Regions from separate parts of the Clostridium acetobutylicum ATCC 824 genome, predicted to be linked through region 2. Evidence: predicted binding sites of a transcription regulator. Region 2 holds the regulator's gene; the other holds the start of a gene.

Region 1 (8,571 bases), 1.9 Mb from region 2:
AACATAGTTTTCACGATCATTCTTAGCCATTGATAACAATTCACTTTTAATTTTTTCTTTTATCTTCTTTGCAATAAACTTAAGCTGTCTATCGTGTTGAAGAAGCTCTCTTGATATGTTTAAAGATAAATCTGGAGAATCAACTAAACCTTGAACAAAGCTAAAGTAATCAGGAAGTAAATCTCCACATTTTTGCATTATCATTACTCCATTTGAGTAAAGCTCTAAGCCCTTTTCAAATTCCTTTGTATAGAAATCATAAGGTGCACTTGCAGGAATAAATAAAAGAGTATTGTAGCTTACTACTCCCTCTACATTAGAGTGGATTGTCTTAAGAGGTTTTTCAAATCCAAAGTGCTTATCCATATAGAAGTTATCGTAGTCTTCCTGCTTCAATTCATTTTTGTTCTTTCTCCATATAGGAACCATACTATTTAAAGTTTCATCTTCTAAATATTCTTCTGTTTCCTTGTCATTATCTTTTTTAGGTCTTGTTTTTTTAGTCATCATCTTAATTGGATATTTTATAAAATCAGAGTATTTTTTAATGAGTGATCTTAGTTTATACTCATCTAAAAATTCATCATATTTTTCATCATCGGTATTTTCTTTTATCTTTAATACTATTTCAGTTCCAGGTGTCTCTTTTTCGCATTTTTCAATAGTATATCCTTCTACTCCCTTTGATTCCCATTTATATGCTTCCTCAGAATCAACCGAACGGCTTATTACAGTAACATCATCAGCCACCATAAATGCTGAATAGAAACCAACTCCAAATTGCCCTATTATATCCACTCCTTCCTTTGCTTCATTCTCACTTTTGAAAGCAAAAGAACCACTTTTAGCAATAGTACCTAGATTGTTTTCTAAATCATCCTTTGTCATACCTATTCCTGTGTCAGTGATTGTTAGAGTTTTATTTTCTTTATCTGCTGAAATTCTTATATAAAAATCATCTTTATTGAAAGTAATATTTGTATCAACGAGTGAACGATAATAGCACTTATCGATAGCATCACTTGCGTTCGATATAAGTTCCCTTAAAAATATTTCTTTATTTGTATAAATTGAGTTAATCATTAAATCGAGAAGTCTTTTAGATTCAGCTTTAAACTGTTTTACAGCCATTTTATCATACCCCTTCACTTGATTAATATTTAAATGCCCAAAAGACCAAATACCTTATGGTCATTGGCTCAATATCACTATGTATTTTGTTAGCACTCTATATCAACGAGTGCTAATTTTATTTTAGCAATAATTACAGTTTTGTCAATACGTTTTTCCATATTTAATCAATTAACTTTCTTACATCAAAGGTGCAAAAACTCTTAGAACCACGCGCCATAAAGTACTATACCACTTAACTTTGTTAATCTCTTCTAAAGTTATCTCTTTACTTTTATCTAATGTATCCATAAAATCCTTCTTAATATCGTATACAGTATTGGTTTTATACATCCAAACACCGCACTCAAAATGAAGATAAAGACTTCTAAAATCCATATTTATACTGCCTACAACTCCGTATTCATTATCACAAACATAAGTTTTTGAATGTATGAAGCCTGGCATATACTCATAAATTTTAACTCCGCTCTCAATTAAAACTTTATAGTAGGATTTAGTTACAGAATGAACAATTTTTTTGTCTGGTATGTGTGGGGTAATAATTCTAACATCTACTCCTCCCTTTGCGGCAGAGGTCAGTGCTGTTACCATCTCGTTTCCTATAACTAAATAAGGTGTAGTAATATAAACATATTTTGTAGCCTTACTTATCAAGTTCATATATATAATTTCCCCAACAGGTTCTCCGTCTAATGGGCTATCCGCAAATGGCTGAACATATCCCTCTCTAGAAGAAAATTCTTTTTCAATATTCTTTTTGAATGTATTAAAGTCCTCATCTATTCCTCTAAGAAAGCTCCACATAGATAAAAACATAACTGATAAATTCCAAGCTGCTTTTCCTTCCACTTTAATTGCAGTATCCTTCCAATAGCCATACTTTTGATATTTATTTATGTACTCATCCGATAGATTTATTCCACCAGTAAATCCTACCAAACCATCAATTACTGCAATTTTCCTATGATCTCTATTATTAAATTTAAAAGATACCATAGGAATGAGAGGATTGAATACGCAGCATTTAATGCCAATTTTCTCAAGTTCTTTATGATATCCGTTAGGCAGAGTAAACATACACCCTATGTCATCATATATAACTCTGACCTCCACTCCTTCTTGTACCTTATCTCTTAATATTTGTAAAACACTATTCCACATAACTCCTTCTTTAATAATAAAGTATTCAAGGAAAATATATTGTTTTGCTTTTTTAAGTTGTTCTATAAGTTCGTTAAATGTTTCTTCTCCTGTTGAAAAATATTCTGCCTTTGTGTATTTATATGGAGGAAAAAGAGAATAATTTTGAATATAACTTGATTGATTCGCTGCTGTTTCATTATTATTCCTTATCTCATTTATTATCACTTCACCCTTTATCAATACCGCTCTTGACTTAGCTACTATACACTCCATCTTTTTTCTAGTTCTTCTGCTTAACTTACTTCCGCCAAAAAATAAATAAAATAATCCCCCAAAAAGAGGAAATACTAATATTGGAATAATCCACACAATTTTATATGCTGGATTACTATTATTGTAAAGTATATACAATACTGCAATTATGCTTACTACAATGCTAATTCCATAAAAGAACACAAAATACTCGTTAAATTTTATAATTACAAAAATCAAAACAAATAGCTGTATTAATGCTGAAATAACTACAAAGGTAGCTCTATGAAATATAAATTTTATAAAAAATCTCAATTATTCATCTCCCCATTACTATAGTCCTTTTGCAGTATTTATATCAGTCTTATTATATGATTATATGTAAACTCTTATTAACACTTAAATAATTTCTTTTATAAGATTTTAAGCCTAAATCAAAAATAAAGAGTCTTGCGACTCCTTATTTTTAATCCAATATTTCATTTGATTTAGCTACTACCTCTGATAATTGCTGAGCAGATGGATCATAAGGTTTCGTCCAACCCTTATTTACTGACAATTCGTTAATTGCTGCATTACTTCCTATAAGCTGATTAAGGCTTGATGAGTAAACTGCTCTTAACTCTGGTGTCGTGCTTATAAGTGTTGCATTTAAATAAGCACCTGCAGAACTTTTAGCACCATCCATCATAACTCCAGCTATAACTTGATCATCTATATCTGTGTTTCCTTTTACTATACTTCCTAAAATAGTCGACATGCTACTTTCCCCCTTTACCTTATAACACTATTTTCGTTTATAAATTGTTGTAAGCCTTTTATTCTGCCCTCTGCTTCTAGTATTCCTGCCTCTGCTTGTTTCTTTAAATCCTCATCTTTTATAATTGATTCCATAGCCCTAGAAACTGCTAAACCATCATTTTCTGCTTTTAACAATCCTGATAAAGAAAGCATTTCTGCCTCAGAAAGTCTTCTCATTTTCAATCCTCCCTTCTAATAATATCTTTACTAATCCGAGTTAGTATATGTAGTTATCTATATATTAAACTTCCTATTTCATAATAAATATGAAGTTGAAACATCAGACTTTTATGATATCGTTAAACACAAATGGTTATATTTTAATGTAATTATATTTTTTGTATATTTATCTATACTTTTACTTAAAAAAGGAGTAAAATTATGTAATAAGATATATTATATAATAATAACTTGTGTGGGGTGATATAGACTGTGGAAAACTTTTCAGATAAAGATGAATTAATACACAAATGGGATAGCTTTATTGGTACTGTAGAAAAAAATCCTACACTCAGACCATTAACTATGGAATCATGGAAAAGGTGCAAAAATATGGGCGTCAATCCTAAACATATTAAATTAAAAACTCTTTCTCATAATGAGCTAAATGATAAAATTTCAAACAATCTTCATTTAATAAAAATTGTAAAACCTTATTTTGATTATTTATTCTTACGTGTTACTAACATACCATTTTTAATTGCCTTAGCAGATAGCAAAGCTTGGATTATTAACATCAGCGGTAATGTAAATGATTTCGGAGAAAAAAAATTTAGATTTTGCCTTGGTTCTAATTGTTCTGAAAAATATATTGGTAATAATGGAATAGGTACTTGTCTTACTTGCGGTAAACCAATAATAATATACGGAAGAGAACACTTTGTTAATGCTTATGCTTCTTTTACCTGCATAGGTGTGCCTATTAAAGTAAATAAGAAAATTGTTGGAGCTATAGACGTATGCATACCAAATAAGTATGCACATCCATCTATATTTGACCTTACTATATCATGTGTGGAGTCTATTCAAAGCACTCTTTCAATTATTGACCGTAGTTCTATTAAAAACTCACCTAATATGAATCTATCGAGAACTTCAAAGCTTCTAGCAACTGCAGTTCATGACCTAAAGAATCCATTATCAGTAATAAGAGGATTAGGACAACTAGGTAAACTAACCTCTGATAAAGCTAAGGCAGATTATTATTTTGATAAAGTAATAAAACAAGCTGATGAACTAAATACTATGGTTGTGGAACTTCTAAGCATATTTAGTCCTCCAAAAATCAAACCGATGGAAATATCTAAAATTATTAAAGATGTTATAGAAGAATTTGAGCCACAATGTAACTCCAAAAAAATATCCTTAAACATTATAAATAGTAACAGCAGCTATGCTAACATTTCAGAACCTCTTTTTAAAAGGGCTATTAGAAACCTCATATCTAATGCAATCCAAGCAATTGATATTGATGGTTCTATCGAAATTAAAATTAAACAAGAGAATAAACATATAATACTTTCTATTACAGATACTGCTGGTGGAATACCTGAAGAATTAAGGGATAATTTATTTGAGCCCTTTACCTTTAAAAGAAGCGGAGGTACAGGACTAGGTTTGTTCATGGTATACCATACAATTACAAATACTCATAATGGGGAAATGTGGTTTCATACTACTCCTGGTAATGGTACTACATTTTTTATAAAACTACCCATAGCAAATCCAACCAGTGATCTTGATATGGATAAATATAATTTAATGATGTAATTTAAATGAAATTAAAAAAATGCCTCCCATATAATTAATAAAATAGAAACACCCCCCTTATATTACAGCTCTAATTTGTTATATAAAATATTTTTTATGGAACAATAATAATCAAGCTATGTATAAGGGAGGAATTAGTTTTGCTATCAATTTCTAAGCAATATAAAATAAGGTTTACAATCTTAATATTAATTATATTGATTATATCTCCTTCATTTAATGCTGTGGCAGCTCTTAAAACTCCTTCAGAGGCTGACAAAGAAATTTTAAGAGCAGAAGTTGAAAAAATTTATAATATACGTTCTTCTTGTCTTGTATCTGGAGATACTAGCCCATTAAAAGAGGTATTTGATAGTTCAAAAAAGCTTGGTAAATACACACTAGAGCATGAAATAAAACGTGTGAAATACTTAAAGAAATGGTCAGAAGATCGCGGTATTCAGTTTAAAAACATACAATCCTTTGTAAGAGTTAAAAGAGTTATGCCAAGGGGCTCTTTTGTAAGGCTTGCTTTAGAGGAATCTTACAAATTCGATTATATATATAAGGATGATCCAGAACCTAAACTGAATTCTTTTGGAGTAGGAATTAGACATACAACAAGTTTAGCTAGAAAAAATGATAAATGGGTAATTTCTAGTGATTGGTACACTGACTGCTTTGAGGATGCACTTCAATCCTTTACTGCAGATGCAGAACCTCCTTCAACTCCACCAAATTACAATTTTTTTGCAGAAAAGAAAACCTTAAATACCTCAGTACGCTATGGAGCATATGATAGATTAAAAGCAATAGCCTATGCTGATAAATACTGCGGAGCAGCTTGGGGCAGTGGAAATGACTTTAAATACAACCCTAAATATATGGATTTTAATGGAGCAGGCGGGGATTGTACAAATTTCGTTTCTCAAGCTTTAGGTGATAAAGAAGGAGGCGGTCTTTCACAAGATGGATCTTGGCGCTGTCCTCTTACTAAATACGGAAGAGCTTCTGGAAGTAGAGCATGGAGCAATGCAGATGGACTAAAAGAGTACCTTATATACAGTGGTAAAGGAAGTATTGTTAAAGTAGGAACCTTTAAAGAACTTGCCATTCCAACTCCTAGTAATCCAGATCCAGCCATATCAAAATTAGATTTTGGCGATATTGTTTGTTATGAAAAAGGAAGAGGTAATATAGATCACTTTGCTCTAATAACCTCCTTTGATTCCCACGGTTATCCACTAGTCAATTCACATACTACCGATAGATATCATGTGCCCTGGGATCTTGGTTGGGGCGATAAAAAAATAAGGTTTTTTCTCATTCGCATACACTAATTAAAAAATGTAATAAGGCAAAGTATTAAATAAATGACTTTGCCTTATATTCTTCTTTACATGTAGCAAAGTGTTATAATTATCTTATATTTCTATATTTTAAGTGTACATGCTATTAAATATAATAAAACTTAAAGGAAGTGACAGTTAATGGATATAACTAATATAAAAGAAATGAATTATGAAGAAGTATTTAGTATAACTATTACAGTAGATAAACCTATTTTAATTGGTCAAGATGATATTGTTGGAAGACGTCAGCTCATACCAATTATATCTGGAAAGGTAAGTGGTAATAACTTCAATGGAAAAGTTCTTCCAGGCGGAATTGACAGTCAGATTGTTCGTCCAGATGGTAAGTGTGAACTTTCAGCAAGATATGCAATAAGATTAGATGATGGTGCTGCTATCTATATTGAAAACAATGGAATTCGTACAGTACCAGATGAATACATAGAGGCTGTAAAAAGCGGTGAATTCGTAGATCCTAATGCTTATTATTTTCGTACAATTCCAACCTTTGAAACATATTCTCCAAAATATAAGTGGATGATGAACCATATATTTGTCTGCTGTGCTTCTAGGTTACCAGAAAATGTGCTTCTAAAATTTTATAAAATTTCTTAAATGATTTTAATTCTTTATATAAGGAGCCACATTTTATTGAGGTGGATATTTTAGAATTCTATGTATAATGGGGTGACAGTGTTGAAAATAAGCGTAAAACAAATGGATTATGAGACTGCAAAACAAATTACAAAATGGAATTATGAAAAACCTTTTTCTATCTATAATATGAATGAAAGTGATGAGTGTATAAAGGAATTACTTAGTGGCTATTATTTTTCAGCCTATGATGATAAAAATTATATTGTAGGTTATTATGGTTTTGGTGAGGCCGCCCAGATTCCTGTAGGTGAACAATTAGGCATTTACTCATATAAGAATATTACTGATATAGGCATAGGCTTAAATCCAAACCTTTGTGGTCAAGGTTTAGGTTTTGATTTCTTTTGCTGCGGATTAGACTTTGCAAGAAACACACTATGTGCAAAGGATTTTCGCCTAACAGTAGCAACCTTTAACAAACCAGCAATAAAAATATATACAAAACTAGGTTTTAAGAAAATCACTTCTTTTAAAGCAATGTCAACCACTGGAGAAATTGAATTTTGGGTAATGACGCTATGTATTTAAAAACAGTAAAAAAAGAGAGCTTAGCCAGTTCTCTTTTTTATAAATCATTATTTTATACTATATATATTTGTCAGTTTTTCTATATTTAAAAGCATCCTTTTTAAACTTATGTAAAAATATTAATTACTTGCAATTAGAATTTATTTCCATAATATATTTTCAATACAGCTTTTACAAGTGCCATAAAAATTATAACTCCTGCTAGAGTAAAAAACACCAACTGATTAATAAAACCGGCAGCAACTGCTACTGCACCAATTATGCCCAAAGCAAAATTAAATCCAGTAACCCCAATTTTGTCGTTAATCATTTTTGTTCTCTCGTCATTTTCTTCTATATACAACTTTTTCAATTCATTTTCATCTCTTAGTGCTTTTGTATATTTTCCCATTAATAAAAGCATAACTATCTCTATGCCTAGAAAAATTCCTATTTGAAATCCATGAATCATATCGGATATATCATTACTCGGCATTCTATTAGTATATACACTTGTAAGTGCTATAAAAATAACAGCTACAGCATTAACTCCCCCCATAATATACATTCTTTTCTTTAAACTCACCTTAAACTCTTTCATCCTATAGTTCCTCCTCTATTTCCGAAAAATCAAAAATCTCTTCAATTGTTAATCCAAAATAATGTGCTATTTTATAGGCCAAAACTAATGATGCAGTATATTTTTCGCGCTCAAGTGAAGTTATTGTTTGTCTCGTTACCCCAACAGCTAATGCCAATTCCTCTTGGGATAACTTATGTTGTTTTCTCAACTCTTGAATTCGTGTTTTCAAATAACCATCCTCCTTGCAATGTTCGCTTTGCATTTTTAGTATAGTTTACTTTGCATATAATGTCAAGCTTGCTTTGCAAATATATCTATATTGTTTTTTAATAGCCAAAATTTTTCCTCATAAAATCATTGACAAGCTTCATATAAATCTGTATTATATAGATA
Region 2 (8,571 bases):
TAAGCTTCTGCATCTGCCTTCAATTTTTGAAGAATCATAGCTGAAATTTCTTGTGGTGTATAATTTTTATCATCTATGGCTACTTTTTCAGCAGTTCCCATTTTTCTTTTTATTGATATTATAGTTTTATCTGGATTTGTGATTGACTGTCTTTTTGCAACCTGTCCAACTAATCTTTCTCCATTCTTCTGAAAAGATACAACTGAAGGAGTTGTTCTTGCACCTTCTGAATTTGCTATAACTGCTGGATCTCCACCTTCCATAACAGCTACACATGAATTTGTTGTTCCTAAATCAATTCCAATTACTTTTGACATTATAAAAACCTCCTATATATTTAGTTGGCAACTTTAACCATACTATGTCTTAATACTTTATCTCCTCTTTTATATCCTTTTTGTAGGACTTCCACAACTTCATTTTCTCCATAACCTTCATCTTCTATATGCATAACCGCATTGTGAAGATTAGGATCAAATTTTCCTTCACTAGGTATTTCTTCAATACCTAATTTTGAAAGAGAATTCTTAAACTGTTTTACAACCATTTCTACACCTTTTTTTATATCTTCTGCACTACCTTCTGTTGAAGCTGCTCTTTCAAGATTATCAAGTGTAGGAAGCATTTCATTTATTACATCGCTACAAGCATCTGTATAAATGCCTTCCTTTTCCTTTGCAGTTCTATTTCTATAATTTTCATACTCTGCACTTAATCTCAAAAGTCTATCTTTAGCAGCATCCAATTCATTTTTCAATTTTTCATTTTCATCCTTTAATTTTAAATTTTCTTCACTAAGATTTTCATCTGAAATCTCAGAATTATTGGATTCCTCTTCTTTAGAAGATTCTTCACTATTTCCTTCAACCTCGATTTCCTCTTGGGAAGCTATAGTTTCTTCATCTTCCATTGTAACATCTTTACTATCTTTTTCTTGCATAAGCTCACCTCTTACTCTACTAGCTATTATTCATTTTATCTAAATTATTATTAATCTGGTCTACTACTTCCATAATGACCTTGATTACTTTTGAATAAGGTATCCTTGTCGGTCCTATAATTCCTATAGTTCCCAATGGTCTCCCATTGTATTTATATACTGAAGATACAACGCTAAAATCTCTAGCTTCTTTTATACTATTTTCATTACCAATATTCACGGTAACTCCACCAGAAGCATTAAATAAAGTATCTAGTATCCTTCTATCATCAATTACAGACAAAAATTCCTTGGCTTTTTCAATATCCTTAAATTCAGGATAGTTAAAAATATTCATAGTACCTTCTTTATAAACTTCAGTAGAATCAGCTTCTCTTAAAATATCATAAAGATTTGGCATTATGCAATCAAATATATGGCCATACTCACGTAGATCCTTTTTAATATTATTTATTACCTCAAGATTTATTTGTTCTATGGTAAGTCCCTTGAGTTTAGAGTTTAATATATTAGCTATTCTCTCAAGTGAACTATTCTCTATGTTACTCTTTACTCTAATGATACTGTTTTTAATCATACCACTATCTGTAATAAATACACATAGAATCATATTTGGCTCTATATTAATTAAACTTATTGATTTAATATAACTTTTTCTAGCTGACAATGATTTTACTACACATGTAAGCTTAGTCATCTCAGACACTAAAGACATTGCCTGTTTTACAAGTTTATCTATCTCATAAAGTGCACTATCTATTATCTTTGCTTTTATAAGCATCTCTTCTTCAACTGACATACTTGGTATTTCCATAAGTCTATCAACATATAATCTATATCCTTTATCAGAAGGTTTTCTTCCAGAAGAGGTATGGAGTTGTTCAATATAACCCATTTCCTCTAAGTCTGCCATTTCATTCCTTATAGTAGCAGAACTTATTCCTAGATTATACTTCTTCGCAATGGTCCTTGAACCAACAGGCTCACCATTATTTATATAATCGTTTATTATAGCCTGAAGAATCTTAAGTTTTCTTTCCTCCATTTCCATATTATCACCTCTTTATTAGCACTCACTCTCTTTGAGTGCTAATGACTATGTTTATAAAATATCACCTGACATTATCTTTGTCAACTTTTCTTATTTTCATAAAATTAGTCTATTTCTCCTCAGATGCTATTTAGCCATGTTTTATACTAATTTTCTAAGAATTTTTCGTCATTATTCCATATATCGCTATAATAGAAAATCACACATTATAGAATTAGATATCTGCATGCCTCTCTCAGTCAAGAATACTCGGTGTTCATTCAAAATTATCATACCAATTGTTTCATATTTTTTTATAACATCTCCATAAACCTCTTGTATATCCTTATTAAATTTCAACTTAAATTCCTCAATTGATACTCCCCGAGTTTTTCTAAGTCCTAAAAACATGAATTCTTCCATATCTTCTTTAAGTAAATTCCTATGATTCTCTTCTACTACGCTATTACCCTTTGAAATTTGTTCTATATATTTTTTCACATTATTTATATTTCTATACCTTACTCCATTAAAATACGAATGCGCTGATGCCCCACAACCTATATAGTTATCAAGCTCCCAGTAAATAAGATTGTGTCTACACTCTTTATCTTTAACCGCAAAGTTAGAAATTTCATATTGATTATATCCTTTTTCTTCAAGAAAAGTACGCGCAAAAGAATACATATCTCTTTCTTCATCCTCATTTGGAAGCTTTAACTTACCACCCTCATTCATTTTAAAATAAGGTGTTCCTTCCTCAACTATTAGACTATATGAAGAAATATGTTCAGGCTTTAATTTTGTTATAAACTCCAATGACTCCTTAAAATCTTCTAAAGTCTGATCTGGAATTCCAAACATTAAATCCACATTTATATTATTAAAACCTAAATTTCTAGCTCTTTTAAAAGCAACTGTAAACTCCTTTAACGTATGTATTCTACCAAGCTTTTTTAAAAGTCTATCTTGACACGCTTGAAGACCTATACTTAATCTATTTACTCCCATATCCTTAAATACCATGAGCTTTTTTTCTGTAAATGAATTAGGATTACCTTCTACTGTAAACTCAACATCTTTAGTTTTTCTAACCTTCTTTAAGGCATCACATAATATATTTAAAGCTTCTATTGATAGAAAACTAGGAGTACCTCCTCCAATAAAAATACTGCTAAAAACTTTATTTATGCTAGCCTTTTCAATTTCTGTACATAATGCTTTTGCATATGGTATCATGTAATCTTCTATACATGCATAGGATGGAAAATCACAATAAAGGCATTTGCTCTTACAAAATGGGATATGTATATAAAGACCTAATTTGTTCATAAAATCATCTCAATTCAATTAAAAAGATAAGTAAATTTTTTGTAAAACTTAAATACTATATGCACCACAATCTTAACATGATTATGAACATATAGTATTTTTAATTCAGCTGATTTCACTTTGGTTTTGTAAAAATTAAATTTAACCTAATACCAAATCTAATCATTCTTGAGTATTGACATAAAGGCTTCTTGCGGAACTTCAACACTTCCTACCTGTCTCATTCTCTTCTTACCTTCCTTTTGTTTCTCAAGAAGTTTTCTCTTTCTTGAAATATCTCCTCCATAGCATTTTGCAAGTACATCTTTTCTTAATGCTTTAACTGTTTCTCTAGCTATTATTTTACTTCCAACTGCTGCTTGTATTGGTATTTCAAATAGCTGTCTTGGGATTATTTCTTTTAATTTTTCTGCCATAGTTCTTCCTTTTGCATAAGCTCTATCCTTAGGTACAATCATAGATAACGCATCCACAACCTCTGAATTTAAGATTATATCCAATTTTACAAGCTCTGTTCTCATATAACCATCTAATTCATAATCAAAAGAAGCATATCCCTTAGTTCTAGATTTAAGCGAATCAAAAAAATCATATATAATTTCATTAAGAGGCACCCTATAATTAAGCATTACTCTTGTTGTTTCTATATATTCCATATCTATAAAGGTTCCCCTTTTATTTTGACAAAGCTCCATTACAGCTCCAACAAAATCAGATGGCGTTATTATCTGTGCTTTTACAACGGGTTCTTCCATATAATCTATTTCTGTAGGTTCTGGAAGATTTGTAGGATTAGTTATTTCAATTAGAGTTCCATCTGTCTTTTTAACTTTATATATAACAGATGGTGCTGTCATTATTACATCTAAATTGAATTCCTTTTCTATTCTCTCCTGCATTATCTCCATGTGAAGTAGTCCTAGAAATCCACATCTAAAACCAAATCCAAGCGCTATTGACGTTTCAGGTTCAAAATTAAGTGCAGCATCATTTACTTGAAGTTTCTCAAGTGCTTCCTTAAGCTCCTCATACTTTGAACTATCTATAGGATAAATACCACTATAAACCATAGATATAGCCGGTCTATATCCAAGAAGAGGCTCCTTTGCTGGATTATTTACTTCCGTTATTGTATCTCCAACTCTAGCATCTCTTACATTTTTAATAGATGCAGTTATATATCCAACATCTCCAGCCTTAAGTTCTTCTACCTTTAAGTAGTTGGGTACAAATACACCAACCTCAATAACCTCATATTCCTTATTAGCTGCCATAAGCTTTATTCTCGTACCTGCCTTTACCGTTCCATCTTTAATTCTTATATGGCATACAACACCTTTATAGCTATCATAGTATGAATCAAAAATAAGAGCCTTCAGTGGACCTTTTTCATCTCCACTAGGTGCTGGAACTTTTTGTACTACAGCTTCAAGTACATCTTCAATATTAAGACCAGTTTTAGCAGATATAAGAGGAGCATCACTGGATTCTATTCCTATTACATCTTCAATCTCATTTTTTATCTCATCCGGTCTAGCACTTGGAAGATCTATTTTATTGATTACTGGAACCACCTCAAGTCCATGATCTACTGCCATATAGCAATTCGCAAGAGTTTGTGCCTGTATTCCTTGCGTTGCATCTACAACTAATACAGCACCCTCACAGGCTGCTAAACTTCTTGAAACCTCATAGTTAAAATCTACATGACCTGGGGTATCTATAAGATTTAGTATATACTCCTGCCCGTCTTCTGGCCTCTTATATATTAATCTTGCCGCTTGAGATTTTATTGTTATTCCTCTTTCTCTCTCAATCTCCATATTATCAAGAACTTGCTCTTCCATCTCTCTGTGTGTTAAGGTTCCTGTATGTTCAAGCAATCTATCAGCAAGCGTTGATTTACCATGATCTATGTGCGCAACTATGCAAAAGTTTCTTATATGTTTTTGTCTTTCACTTTGCATTTTGTTATCCCTCCAAATGTACGAATCAATTTAAATTATAGCATAAATAAAAGGGTTTTTGTCAACAAAAACCCTTTTATAGGATTTTAGCTTTGTTTCACTAGTAAACCCTATGAATAAAGCCTAGTAACTTTATTTTAAATATTCCTATATATGCTGTAATATCATCCATATAGTTATTTATATCTTTATAATATTCATCCAGCTTACAGAACAAAATACTTTTCTCACGTTCAGCATAATCCTCTATACTTTTATTTATATAGATTTTATAATGCAAGGTTTCAAATCTTATATCAAATGGGTTTTCACTATAGAGTATTCTAAATTTAGGTACATAAACTCTAGATAACATATCGAAATTGTCCTTGCTAGAATTTTTACTTTTACTTTTATTTTCAAGATTATCTAAATGTTTTTCCATATCATCTAGATTGTAATCATTGCTTTCATTTCTAGATCTCTCTTCACTTACCTTTATGTGAACATCATTACAATATATACTTCTATTAAGTTCAATATTGTTTAATATAATAAATATAATAACACCAAAAAAAACCATCATACAAAATATAATTTTATATCTTTTTATCATATATAAAAAAGCACCTCCTTTTTAAGGATGTACTTTTTTACAGTATTTTATTCATTTTTTGCCATTTAAGTATTCTGCAATAATTCTTGCTAAATATTTAGAAGTTCCCTTAGCCTCATCAATTGTGTTTATATCTGAGCCTACCTCTAACAAAAATGCATTATTACTTTTTTGTTGATTGTAATAATTTATTCCATAATCATAATAATATATCCCATTAAATATACCAGGAAAATCCTTATTGCATATTGATACAAGTCCATTAACAAGAGCCATATTCTTATCAAAATGCGGATTTTTTCTTGTCATGACAAACATAAATTTAGCTACATCTTCACCATTTATTCTAGCAGTAACTTTACTTTTAGGCACATCAGAATCTCTATGCATATCTATTATCATTTTAAAATCGCCATACTGCTTTAAATACTTATCAAGTGTTTCACCTGAACGCGTATAACTTTTATTATAATCAACCACATTATGAACTGTTTTATCATTTATAGCATATATACCATATTTCTCTCCCAGTTCCTTAACAAGTTCATCGCCCACCGCACATACATTTTGAGTTGAATTCAAAGAATCTGCTGGATATGGCTTATATGCTTCTGTTGTATGTGAATGATATATTAAAATTTCAGGCTTTGATTTATCAAGTGCCTTTTTTAATTTAGGATCATAAATATTTTCATTTATATTTTTTAAGGGTTCATTTTGAACAGAACCACTTGTACTCTTAACCACATCTTTATCATCTAAAGTAAAGCTTTCATTAGGGCATTCACTTTTTATAGACTTAGGCAATGCCTCACCTAAAAATGATACTTCTTTAGATATTACATTTTCAGGCTTATTTATATCAAGTCCTGCTGCTGATAAAATAATGTTTTTTATGGAATATGTATTTTCACTTGTATTCTTATTATTAGCTACTTTAACCCAAGGTAAACTATAATCTACTATATGAGCATACATACCATTTCCATTCTCATATGTTTTATCTACATTTATTCCAATAATATTTAATAAACTTACACCTAAAATTAAAAATATTAAAATAAACATTCCTAATTTAAAATAAAATTTATCTTGTTTTTTGTTTATCACTTTAACAACCATTATATCCCCTCCGTTAATAAATATATTAAGAGGAATGGATGTTTATTACTTAGAAATTAATTAACATATTTGTTTATTTCACTTAATTCAAGTGCTGGTTGAAGTGCAATATTTATACCTGATGCTATAATTTTTGAAAGCGTCTCCATAATCATATCCACTTCTTTAGGTGTAACAAGTAAATCCCCAACATATGGATTAAGTACTTCATATATAAGTTGAGACTTTTCTTCTGTATCTATTGCCTTTAACAAACTATAAAATTTACTATCTTCACTAACTTCGCCTTTCATTTTTTCAATAACTATATCAATAGTATCATTTGCCATAGTTGCAGCATCAACTACAGTAGGAACACCAACTGCTATAACTGGAACTCCAAGAGTCTTTTGGCTTAATTCCATCCTCATATTTCCTACACCTGATCCAGGAGATATTCCAGTGTTGCCAATTTGAATAGTAGAATTTACTCTTCCCATCTTTCTCGCGGCTAGTGCATCTATGCATACAATAAGATCGGGTTTTATATTTTGAACTATTCCTCGTATTATTTCCCCTGTCTCCATACCAGTAATTCCAAGAACTCCAGGTGCTACAGCGCAAACCGGACGTATTCCCTCATCAATACTATCTGGTATATATTTTTTTAAATGTCTTGTCACCATAAGTTTTCCTATAACCTTTGGTCCTAAAGAATCTGGTGTTATGTTCCAATTACCAAGTCCCACTACTAAAACAGTCATACTGCTATCAAGCTTTGCTTTACTTATTATCTTCGAAAGTTCATCAGCAAACACCTTACTTATCTCTTCTATATCTTCAGAATCATACAAGGTAACCTTTGGTATATCTAGTGTTATATATGTACCTTTTTGCTTCCTTATTCTTTCTTCGCCTTTATCATTTAAAACATCGACTGTAGTAATCTCTATATCTTCTATTCTTTTTGTATCTACTCTTACTCCATTATCACCATTTTCGGTTTTCTCACAGTACATCTCTCTTGCCTCTACTGCAAGGTCAGTTCTAACACTATTCATATTCTCTCCTCCTTTTTCATTATTTTTACCTCATTTATATATAACTATTCCATTTTTAAAACAAATTCCACTTGAAGATTATGTACTTTAATGTTATAATATCATTTGTTAATGTTTAGTGTGGCTTAATGCAGATTTCCCCAAAACTGCTAGCATATACAAAATTGCAAGGTGGTGAAAAAAATGGCAAATATTAAATCAGCAAAAAAGAGAATAAAGGTAATCGAAACTAAAACTCTTAGAAATAAAATGATTAAATCAGCTTTAAAAACTTACATAAAGAAATTTGAGGCTGCTTTTGAAGCAAAGAATGTTGAAGAATCAAAAACTGCATTTGCTACTGTATCTAAAGCTTTAGATATGGCTGCTTCAAAAGGTATAATTCACAAAAATAAAGCTGCTAGAAAAAAATCAAGATTAGCTTTAAAATTAAATTCTTTAAATGCATAAAAAAAACCGGTTATACCGGCTTTTTTTTATTTCTAAACTTTCTTCAAATTTATATTATTGCCAAATTTATAATCAAAACTTCCATCTTAAATTTA

Evidence for each region. Region 2 encodes HrcA, which represses chaperone genes, less so after heat shock. Its sites were predicted from a motif close to TGTTAGCACTCNNNNNNNNNGAGTGCTAACA; they were not measured.
Region 1: htpG (molecular chaperone HtpG) is a predicted target of HrcA. The motif match lies at 1,219-1,249, and genes of this name have one in related genera.

Annotation. Positions count from the first base shown of each region.
Region 1 is NC_003030.1:3,487,762-3,496,332, forward strand. Features, by position in the region: gene htpG (molecular chaperone HtpG) at 1-1,131, opposite strand, end outside; gene cls (cardiolipin synthase) at 1,312-2,844, opposite strand; gene CA_RS17070 (spore coat protein) at 2,996-3,289, opposite strand; gene CA_RS17075 (hypothetical protein) at 3,304-3,507, opposite strand; gene CA_RS17080 (ATP-binding protein) at 3,763-5,100, shown strand; gene CA_RS17085 (amidase domain-containing protein) at 5,241-6,419, shown strand; gene CA_RS17090 (DUF3237 domain-containing protein) at 6,570-7,046, shown strand; gene CA_RS17095 (GNAT family N-acetyltransferase) at 7,125-7,616, shown strand; gene CA_RS17100 (hypothetical protein) at 7,750-8,196, opposite strand; gene CA_RS17105 (helix-turn-helix transcriptional regulator) at 8,198-8,407, opposite strand.
Region 2 is NC_003030.1:1,417,294-1,425,864, reverse strand. Features, by position in the region: gene dnaK (molecular chaperone DnaK) at 1-317, opposite strand, end outside; gene grpE (nucleotide exchange factor GrpE) at 338-940, opposite strand; gene hrcA (heat-inducible transcriptional repressor HrcA) at 960-1,991, opposite strand; gene hemW (radical SAM family heme chaperone HemW) at 2,178-3,302, opposite strand; gene lepA (translation elongation factor 4) at 3,461-5,269, opposite strand; gene CA_RS06730 (hypothetical protein) at 5,370-5,864, opposite strand; gene CA_RS06725 (stage II sporulation protein P) at 5,916-6,986, opposite strand; gene gpr (GPR endopeptidase) at 7,043-8,026, opposite strand; gene rpsT (30S ribosomal protein S20) at 8,210-8,476, shown strand; gene holA (DNA polymerase III subunit delta) at 8,526-8,571, opposite strand, start outside.